3 regions of the Acinetobacter sp. ESL0695 genome follow, and region 1 is predicted to be linked to each of the others. Evidence: predicted binding sites of a transcription regulator. Region 1 holds the regulator's gene; each other region holds the start of a gene.

Region 1 (3,295 bases):
ATAATAGGCATAATCTGGAATTGCATTTTGCGCTACATATAAGAAGTTATCGTACATCTGTGTGGGATTCTGAGAGATTCTAGGTTTACTAATCACGTAACAAAGCGATGATCGGTGGTAGGCTTTATCATCGTCGTTAGGACGGTGTTTTGATATATACACATATGCAGATACAGCAATAACAATAATTGCCCCAACAATGGGGAGGCCTATTTTTTTTACATTCATGGTAAAAATTCTAAATTAATTTTCGCTTTGGTAGAGACATTCTTTCGGAAAAATAGCTTTAAAGCAAGAACCTTCATTTGGAATAGATTCAATTTCTAAGTACGCACCATGTTGCATGAGTACGTGTTTGACGATAGCTAATCCGAGGCCTGTTCCACCTGTTTGACGACTTCTTGCACTATCTACACGATAGAAGCGTTCTGTCAGACGTGGTAGGTGTTTAAGATCAATACCAATCCCATTGTCTTGTACTGTGAAATATCCATGTTCTTGGTCATCATGCCAACCAATCGTAATATGACCATTGCCTTTAGGCGTGTACTTAATGGCATTAGTAATTAGGTTACCAAATGCACTTGCCAGTTCCATATCTGAGCCAATTAAGTCGCAATGACTATCTATTTCTAAGTGCAGGATGTGTCTGTATTCTGTATTGTAAGCCTGTGCATCATCAAAAAGCTGTGTCATTAGACTTGGCATATCGACAATTTGATTTTTAATAATTTTTTTCTCACTTTCGAGACGAGAGAGTAAAAGTAGATCGTTGACTAAAGCATTCATGCGTCGCGTTTGTGATTGCATTTGATCAAAAGCACGTCGCCATCTTGGGTTAAAATCATCTTGTTCTTGGAAGGTTTCTAAATAACCACTGAGTACCGTCAGTGGTGTACGCAATTCATGTGAAATATTGTCGACAAAATCTTTACGCATTTGCTCTAAGTTATGAATGCGCGTAACGTCATAAGCAACCAATAGGCGACTTTCTACGCCAAAACGTGTCAGCTTAATTTGTACATAGTGGCCTTCATACAGTGAAGATTCGATTTTAATGCCATCTGGATGCTGTTCCATATCTTGGAAATATTCAACAAATGCAGGTCGTCTTAAAATGCCTAAAATATTATTGCCATGATCACTGGCTTTAATTCCTAAAATACGTTCTGCCGCAGGGTTACACCATTCAATTTGATGAAGTTCGTCGGTAATCACTACCGCTTCAGTTAATGCAAATAAAGAGGCTTGAGCACGGTCAATTAGGCTTACCATTTCCGCCTGTACAACACGTTCTTGACGTTGTGTTCGATAAATATTAAAAAGCAATGCCCCCCAAATACCATTAATATTTGGAGGCGCATCATAAGGACGACTTGAAATCCACTCATTGACTAAGTAGAGCGCGCGGACTTGTAATGCTGTAAATACACTAAAGCCAATTGCAATACATAACCAAAAGTGTCCGCTACCTAAACCAATAAGCCCCGCGATCAGAAGTAAAAAGATCAATACTTTGAAATCTTGTTTAGCAGACTCCCATAAACTGCTATAACGATATTTCTTATGTTCGTGACTTAATTCAGGTGTTGGGTAGGGTTCATACATAAGGCAATGGTCTTAAAGATTAAGCATCGGTGCGTGTTGAAAAACGATAACCTGTTCCACGAACAGTTTGAACAAATTTATCGGCACCAAATGGTTCTAAAATTTTACGTAAACGGCGAATGTGCACGTCAATAGTACGGTCTTCAATATAGACACTTCCACCCCAAACATGGTCTAGAAGCTGAGCGCGTGTATAAGCACGTTCTGCATGTGTCATAAAAAATGCAAGCAAACGATATTCTGTTGGGCCCATATCTAAGATATTGTCATTAAAGCTCACGCGTTGACTTACAGGATCAAGAATTAATCCATTGGCATCGATAGATTTTTCACCACTTAATGCACTTGAGCGACGTAAAACAGCTTTAATGCGAGAAATAAGTTCACGTGTTGAAAATGGCTTCGTCATGTAATCATCTGCACCAGCATCTAGCCCTTGTACTTTATGGTCTTCTTCACCACGTGCTGTCAGCATAATGACAGGAATTTCAGCCAAAGTCTCATCTCGTTTTAGACGATAGCATAGATCTACACCACTTAATCCACCCGGTAACATCCAGTCAAGTAGTACCAAAGATGGACGACGATCTACAATCATTTGATGTGCTTGCTTGGCATCTTCTGCTTGTAGACATTGATAACCTGCCATATCTAATGATGTATGAATCATTTCACGAATTGGCAATTCATCGTCGACAATTAAAATATAATCCTCTTTCACTACGCAATATCCTATATGAACAATTTCATTAAACCTTATAGGTGAGTATTACAAAGATTTATTGTGACAGTATTATTGCAAGAGTGGTAAGGATGTAACATTTTAATGTTTTTTTATGACAAAATCATACGACCTTAATGAATATTAAATGACATTTTTTTGACAAAACTAGAGACAAATTGAAATTATTAATTTAAGTTTTTGATTTTATTATTTTTTTATAAAAAATATTTAATTTATCTTTTATTTCTTTATTTTTTTGTATTTTAAAAACCAATTTTCTATATTTTTATAAATGGTTAAACTGCATTATATATTCATTTTATATTACGGTATTGGTATGGCTGAAGATTTAAAGATCACTGAAGGAAGTAAAATAGAGCAATATAAAGATATTATTCCTCAAATTTTAGCAATTATTGCCGATGAAACAGATTTAGTGGCAAATTTAGCAAATATTGTTGCTGCACTAAAAGAGCAATTTAACTGGTTTTGGGTCGGTTTTTACTTAGTAAAAGACAATGAATTGGTTCTTGCACCATTCCAAGGACCTATTGCGTGCACACGTATTGCAAAAGGTCGTGGTGTTTGTGGAGATGCATGGGAACAGTCAAAAGTACTTATTGTTCCAGATGTAGATGCTTACCCGGGGCATATTGCATGTAGTTCACATTCAAAATCTGAAATTGTTTTACCAATTTTAAGAAATGGAACATGCTTGGGTGTATTAGATATAGACAGTAGTGCGTTAAATACATTTGATGAAATTGATGCACAATATTTACAAGAAGTAATTGACGCCATTCGGTTTTAAAGTCTTAAGAGGTATACCTTTAAAAGTATACCTTCTACTCAGCTAAACCAATTTACGAATGGCTTTTTTCTTCCAAACAAACTGATAATAAGAAAACTGAAAAATACTTAGACTGACAAAAGAAAGTGCATACGCAAACCAAATGCCCTGTA
Region 2 (3,295 bases), 130 kb from region 1:
ACAAATAGACCCCACATACCGTAAATAATGGATGGGATCCCAGCTAATAATTCAATTGCAGTTGATATGGGTGTTTTTAACCAATTCGGTGCAAGATTAGTGATAAAAATTGCAATACCAAAGCTGACCGGAACAGCAATGATCATTGCGATACACGATGTGACCAATGTACCGTAAATAGGGACAAGAGCGCCAAATTGCTTACTCACAGGATCCCATGCGCTGTTCCATACAAATGAGGTGCCAAATGTTTGAAATGCTTCTTTACCTCCCCAAATCATTGAGAAAGAAGCAGCAAGCATAATCAGAAGAACAAAAAGAGCACAGCTTTTGACGGTATAGTGAAAAAGTTTATCGTTGCGTTGATCTTTTAGATCTGTATTACTATTTTGTTTCATCATCGAAGAGCTTCATTTTTAAAAGAAATAAATCCAACAAATCAATTTGCTGGATTTAGGGAGATAACTTGCATGAATTACTTGATGTTCTTCGACCAATAGCCCTCGATTTCCTTCACTAAGTTGTTTGGTAAAGGAATATAATCAAGTGCTTTTGCATCTGCTTGTCCATTCTCTAAAGACCATTTGAAAAAGTTCAATGCTTCACGGCTTTCATTCGCAGATTTTGGTACTTTATGCATAATTACAAATGTTGTTGCTGTAATTGGCCAAGAGTTTTCACCTGGTGCATTGGTAATAATATTGTAGAAATCTGGGTTTTGATTCCAGTTTGTACCTGCTGCTGCTGCTTGGAACGTATTGGTGCTTGGTTGAACAAATTTACCTGCTTTATTTTGTAAAGCGGTATAACTCATTTTGTTTTGTAAGGCATATGCAAGTTCTACATAGCCAATAGAGCCTTTAATTTGTTTAACGTATGCAGCGACACCTTCATTCCCTTTGCCGCCTACACCTGTTGGCCAAGAAATAGATGTACCTTCACCAGCTTTTGTTTTCCATGTTGGACTTACTTTTGAAAGGTAGTTCGCCCAGTTAAATGTTGTACCTGAACCATCAGAGCGATGAACAACAGAAACACGTTGGTTCGGCAGTTTTAATTTTGGATTAAGTTTTTGAATGGCAGGATCATCCCATTTGGTAATTTTTCCTAAGAAAATATCTGCCAATACAGGACCTGTAAGTTGTAAAGCACCAGGTGCAACACCTTCAATATTTACGACAGGTACAACACCGCCAACAATTACAGGGAACTGTTTTAGACCAGCAGTGTTTAATTCTTGAGGAGTCAGAGGCATATCTGAAGCACCAAATGTGACTGTACCCGCTTTAATTTGTGCGATCCCACCACCTGAACCAATAGACTGGTAATTTACTTTATTGCCTGTTTTTGTATTGTAGGCCGCAGACCATTTTGAAAGTACTGGATAAACAAAAGTTGATCCTGCACCTGTGATTTCAGCAGCATGCGCAACAGAAATTGAAAGTGCTAAAGGTGCCACTAGAGCCATTAATGATGACTTAAATAGTTTTGTTGTGCGATATGCCATGGATGAGATTCCCCAAGTTTTGATAACCTATATTTGCTAAAAATATAGATGCGTATTAGACGAAACTGACTATAAATTAAGAGACATTTATGACACTCATATGACGGAAATATTTTAGTTTTATTACTAAATAGTCTTTTAAAAACAATATCTTATATAATTATAAATCGTAAAAAAATATGAATAAATTAAGTTCTATTTAATATTGATTTGATTCATTTTTATAATGAGTTTATCTTGTTTATTTATAAGGTATAAATGAATAATAGTTTGGACTGAAAAAAATACTTACTTGTCTATTTATTCATAAAATATATTAATATAGTATTGTAGGTTACAGATAGTTATCATAATTATGAGTGAAAATTATACAAATATTCTGTGCATAAATTTATAGAAATATTTAACATTAACAAATTTAGATTTAATGAGGATTTCACTTTTATTAAAAAAAGATGAATTTGTCATGTTTTATATCATTCATATTTATTTTTTTGCAAAAAAGCATAAGCTAGATAGTAAATAGTATAGATTATGACTTAATTATATTTAGAAAATATAAATCAAGAATAACTATTATGTAATAATGTTATAACATAACGGTTTGTTTGAGTGTTGTTGTCGCATGAAGATTTTTTCTCTTGGGGTTGTTCCTTTATCTCTTTTATTTGTCAGTACAATTTCTAATGCACAAGAGCAAAGTGCAGTTGAAACGCTCTCTACCATAAAGGTTTCATCAAAAGACAATACACTTCCTTATTTAGGGAAAAAGTCATCTGTAGCAACGAAGTTTGATGTAGACCCTATGAAGTCTTCTCAGAAGGTTGATGTAGTAAGTCAAAATGTTTTAAAGGATATTAATGCTCAACGCATTAGTGATACTTTATCTGTAGTCAGTGGTGTCTCTGCATTAAATCCAATGGGTGGATTATGGGACAATTATTCAATTCGTGGTTTTAATACAGATCAAACCATTGGTGCATCTAGTCTACGAAACGGTATTCTTTCAAATCTAGGGCTTAGTGCTGCAAAAGATATGGTAAATATTGAGCAGGTCGAATTTCTTAAAGGGCCTGCTGCTGCAATGTATGGTGCAGGAGATCCAGGTGGTACATTAAATATTATTACTAAAAAACCTAAGTTTGAACCAGAGCATCATCTTGAACTCAGAGGTGGCTCGTATGACCAGTATCGTGCGGCAATAGACAGTACAAATGCACTTACAGATACAATTGCATATCGTTTGGGAGTGTCTTATGAAAACAACCACAGCTTCCGTGATGATGTAAAAAATAATCGATTATTTGTCGCACCACAGTTAACTTGGCAGCCTTCTGATCAAACACAAATTGATTATGATAGTGAATATTCTGTGACACGTAGTCTATTTGATCGTGGTGTACTTGCTAAAAACAAACAATTGGGTGTTATTCCAAATAGTCGCTTCTTAGGTGAAAAATCAGAAGGTCTGATGAACATGAAAGACTATTTACAGCAGGTACGTATAAAGCAAGTTTGGAATGATCAATGGACCAGTCAAATGGCATTGAATTATAAAGAGAATGACTGGAAAGGGTTCTCCTCAGAAGCATATCAATTGTTAAATAGTCAAGGAGATTTAAACCGAGAGCGCCGTTATCGCGATTATAAAACCACAAGCTATTTATTTAACCATGATTTGTTAGGTAAATTTAATGTTTGGGGGATTCCAAACCAAGTAGTTATTGGAACGACAGCAAGTTATTTAGACATTGTAAATAACTTACAGAGATATCGTGTAAAAGGTAC
Region 3 (3,295 bases), 660 kb from region 1:
TGTAGTTGATACTGGCATTCCAAGTCCATCGGCTGCAGCAATGGTTGTCATTGCAACAAGCTCGGCAGATAAGCCTTGACCATACGTCATATGATCTTTACCAATTCGTTCGCCTACAGTCACAACAATACGCTTCCAACCAACCATAGTACCTAGGCCTAGTGCCAATGCAACAGCAACTTTCACCCAGTTTGGAATATATTGTAAGAAACCATCTAAACCTTTTTGATAAGATTTAATCGTTTTTTGTTCAGCTTCATTCCAAGTCGGTAATGCTTTTTGCTTACCTAATGCTTTAAATGTCGCTGTACTTAAATACATTTCATTTCGAATATCACTAACACTTTGTTCAGGAATATTTTTCAAAGAAGAATACGGTGCCAATTCTTGGCTTAAACCATATGTCATACTAGCTAATGCAGGAAGTACTTCTGGGGTTACTTTCTTCTCTTGAATGTAACGCGTTAAAATCTCTTTAGCTTCTACACGATTATATTTTTGTGTATTTTCTGCAGAAATTACTACAGCTGCTTCTTCGGACAAACCTTTGAAAGACTGTAATTGATTACTGTCTATATTCTTGTTAAGTGAATATGCTAAAGGAACAAGACCAATCAGAATAAGCATAATTAGCCCCATTCCTTTTTGACCATCATTCGAACCATGTGCAAAGCTTACACCTGTACATGTAAAAATAAGCAAGGCACGAATCACCAATGGCGGTGGTTTATTTCCTTCAGGTGCTTTAAAGAGCTCGAGTTGCTTTCTAAATAAAAATTTCACCAATAAGAATACAACGGCAGCAAATGCAAAACCAATAAGTGGGGAAAACAGTAATGCTTTACCAACTTTAATGACTTGCTCCATATCAATACCACTAGTTCCCGCTTCAGCAGCAGTATTTAAGATATGGTTCATAATACCAATACCTAAAATAGAACCAATCATAGTATGTGAACTTGAAGCAGGAATACCAAAGAACCATGTGCCTAAGTTCCATAGAATGGCTGCAATGAGTAATGCAAATACCATTGCAAAACCTGCACTGCTTCCTACATTCATAATCATTTCTACAGGTAATAATGCAATAATGCCGTATGCAACAGCACCACTTGCTAGCAGTACACCGAGAAAATTACAAAAACCTGCCCACATGACTGCAATAGGTGCTGGAAGTGCATTGGTATAAATAACCGTTGCAACTGCATTTGCTGTGTCATGGAAACCATTCACAAATTCAAAACCTAAAGCAATGAATAGTGCTGTAGAAAGCAAAATTACTGAATAAAGGCTTAAAGGTGGAACATTCGCAAGATCAGCATTTAGCTGCAATCCAATATAAACAAGTGTAGAAATAATAATTGTAAGAAACACCGGCATAAAAAATTTCGGTGTAGGAACATTTACATTTTTACCTTCTACGGCACCAGGAGGTATTGGCTCTTGTTTAGAAGATGTATTCATTTTCATGCTGCCATCTATGATGATACTTTTAGGTGTCCATATTGTTTAATTTAATTATGACAGTTATATGACACAACATTTATTATGCGAAAAAAAGCCCACCTTTTGCTTCTTTTTAGAGCAAAAAGTGCACTACAATAAGTACAGCTTTAAAATTTAACATTCATTTATTTAAATAAAATATTTTAGCTAGACCAATTCATTCCACTTATTTAAAACATATCGCTTAATTTGCATGAGAAATATTTCAGAATCATTAAAAAACTATAAATAACTCACAAATAGGATTCCGTTTAAATGGTCTATTTCATGTTGAACAATTCTGGCAGGAAAACCAAAAAACGTTTGCTGAATTCGCTCTCCCATCACTGTGTAGTACTCTACAACAATTTTTTGTGCACGCAGCACTCGTCCTCGCTCACCTTTTACACTCAAACAGCCTTCTTCACCCAAACATTTTTCACTAGATGCCGTTAAAATTTCTGGGTTGACCATGACAATCTCAGGCATATCTGGGGCATCTGGGTATCGTGGATTAGGACGAGATGCAACAATAATAATTCTTTTAGAAACATAAACTTGTGGTGCTGCAATGCCTACACCATGATGATATTTCATCGTCGTTTGCATCGCTTGAGAAAGCTGATGTAGCCATAAAGAGCCAAATTCTCTTGGACTGACTTTCGTAGCGACTAAATTTAAAACTTCTTCACCTTTCTGAGCAACTGGCAACACCACATCTTCCATTAGAATTTTACCTTTTTGTTATATATGAATATCTGCAACCATATAGAGTTTAGCTTGGCCTGAAATTTCTATACGATCATTCGGTAATATTTCACCGTATAACCAACCACCTCTTGAAGAAGCCTGATAAGCCGTAATCAGATCCTTCTCTAGTCTTTCTGACCAAAGTGGAATCACTGCTGTATGAATAGAGCCTGTTACAGGATCCTCATTTACACCAATAGCAGGGGCAAAATAACGACTAATACAATCGTAGTGATCTTTTCCTGGCGCAGTAATCACAATATCTCGGGTTTTGCCATAGATTCTTTTTGAATCAATACTCACTTCTTTCAGCTTAAAAAAATCAGGTTGTACATCTAAAACCTGTTGTGCGTTTTCATATTCAACGACATAAGCCTGATCATTTAAATAAACCGCTTTAAATGGAATATTAAAGGCACTTTCCAATGTTTTAGGATAATCTAAAAGAGGATATGCTTTTAATATTGGGAAATTCATGACAATCTTTTCATTTTTTTGTCGAATATAAAATGTACCCAATTGCTGTGTTTCAAATTCAATATATTCCAAGCCTTCAATCTGCTGAAATAAAATAAACGCACTCGCTAGCGTTGCATGCCCACAAAATGGCACTTCATCTGTTGGTGTAAACCAACGAATATCATAATTATTGAGTGTATTTTTCTTTACAAAGGCAGTTTCAGAAAGATTATTTTCTAATGCAATATGTTGCATTAGCGCTTCATCTAACCAGTCTTCTAAAATAATAACTGCAGCAGGATTTCCTTTAAATAATTGTGTTGTGAATGCATCAACTTGGTACATCTTCATTATTATTTCCTCAAAAAAAAGAGCACATGCTTTAGCATATGCTCTTTTAATATACTTCAATTGATCAGCTATTTACGAGATCTTTGTCATTTTCTTGCTCAAATTTACTTTTGTCGGTAAGACCCATGACCTGACTAGTAAATGTTCCTGCTGTCATAGAGCCATTTACATTTAGTGCGGTTCTTCCCATATCAATTAAAGGCTCAATAGAAATAAGAAGTGCAGCTAATGTAATTGGAAAACCTAAAGC

What was found. The regulator PhoB, encoded in region 1, activates phosphate uptake and scavenging genes when phosphate is short. The targets are predictions, from matches to a motif close to TGTCATNAANCTGTCATAA.
Region 2: pstS (phosphate ABC transporter substrate-binding protein PstS) is a predicted target of PhoB. The motif match lies at 1,595-1,613, and genes of this name have one in related genera.
Region 3: OZX61_RS03665 (inorganic phosphate transporter) is a predicted target of PhoB. The motif match lies at 1,519-1,537, and genes of this name have one in related genera.

The regions. Positions count from the first base shown of each region.
Region 1 is NZ_CP113932.1:114,219-117,513, forward strand. It holds gene OZX61_RS00580 (hypothetical protein) at 1-228, opposite strand, end outside; gene phoR (phosphate regulon sensor histidine kinase PhoR) at 244-1,608, opposite strand; gene phoB (phosphate regulon transcriptional regulator PhoB) at 1,628-2,329, opposite strand; gene OZX61_RS00595 (GAF domain-containing protein) at 2,670-3,143, shown strand; gene OZX61_RS00600 (MATE family efflux transporter) at 3,186-3,295, opposite strand, start outside.
Region 2 is NZ_CP113932.1:241,066-244,360, forward strand. It holds gene pstC (phosphate ABC transporter permease subunit PstC) at 1-398, opposite strand, end outside; gene pstS (phosphate ABC transporter substrate-binding protein PstS) at 476-1,507, opposite strand; gene OZX61_RS01125 (TonB-dependent receptor) at 2,133-3,295, shown strand, end outside.
Region 3 is NZ_CP113932.1:771,465-774,759, reverse strand. It holds gene OZX61_RS03665 (inorganic phosphate transporter) at 1-1,464, opposite strand, end outside; gene def (peptide deformylase) at 1,729-2,211, opposite strand; gene OZX61_RS03655 (PhzF family phenazine biosynthesis protein) at 2,230-3,045, opposite strand; gene OZX61_RS03650 (L-cystine transporter) at 3,110-3,295, opposite strand, start outside.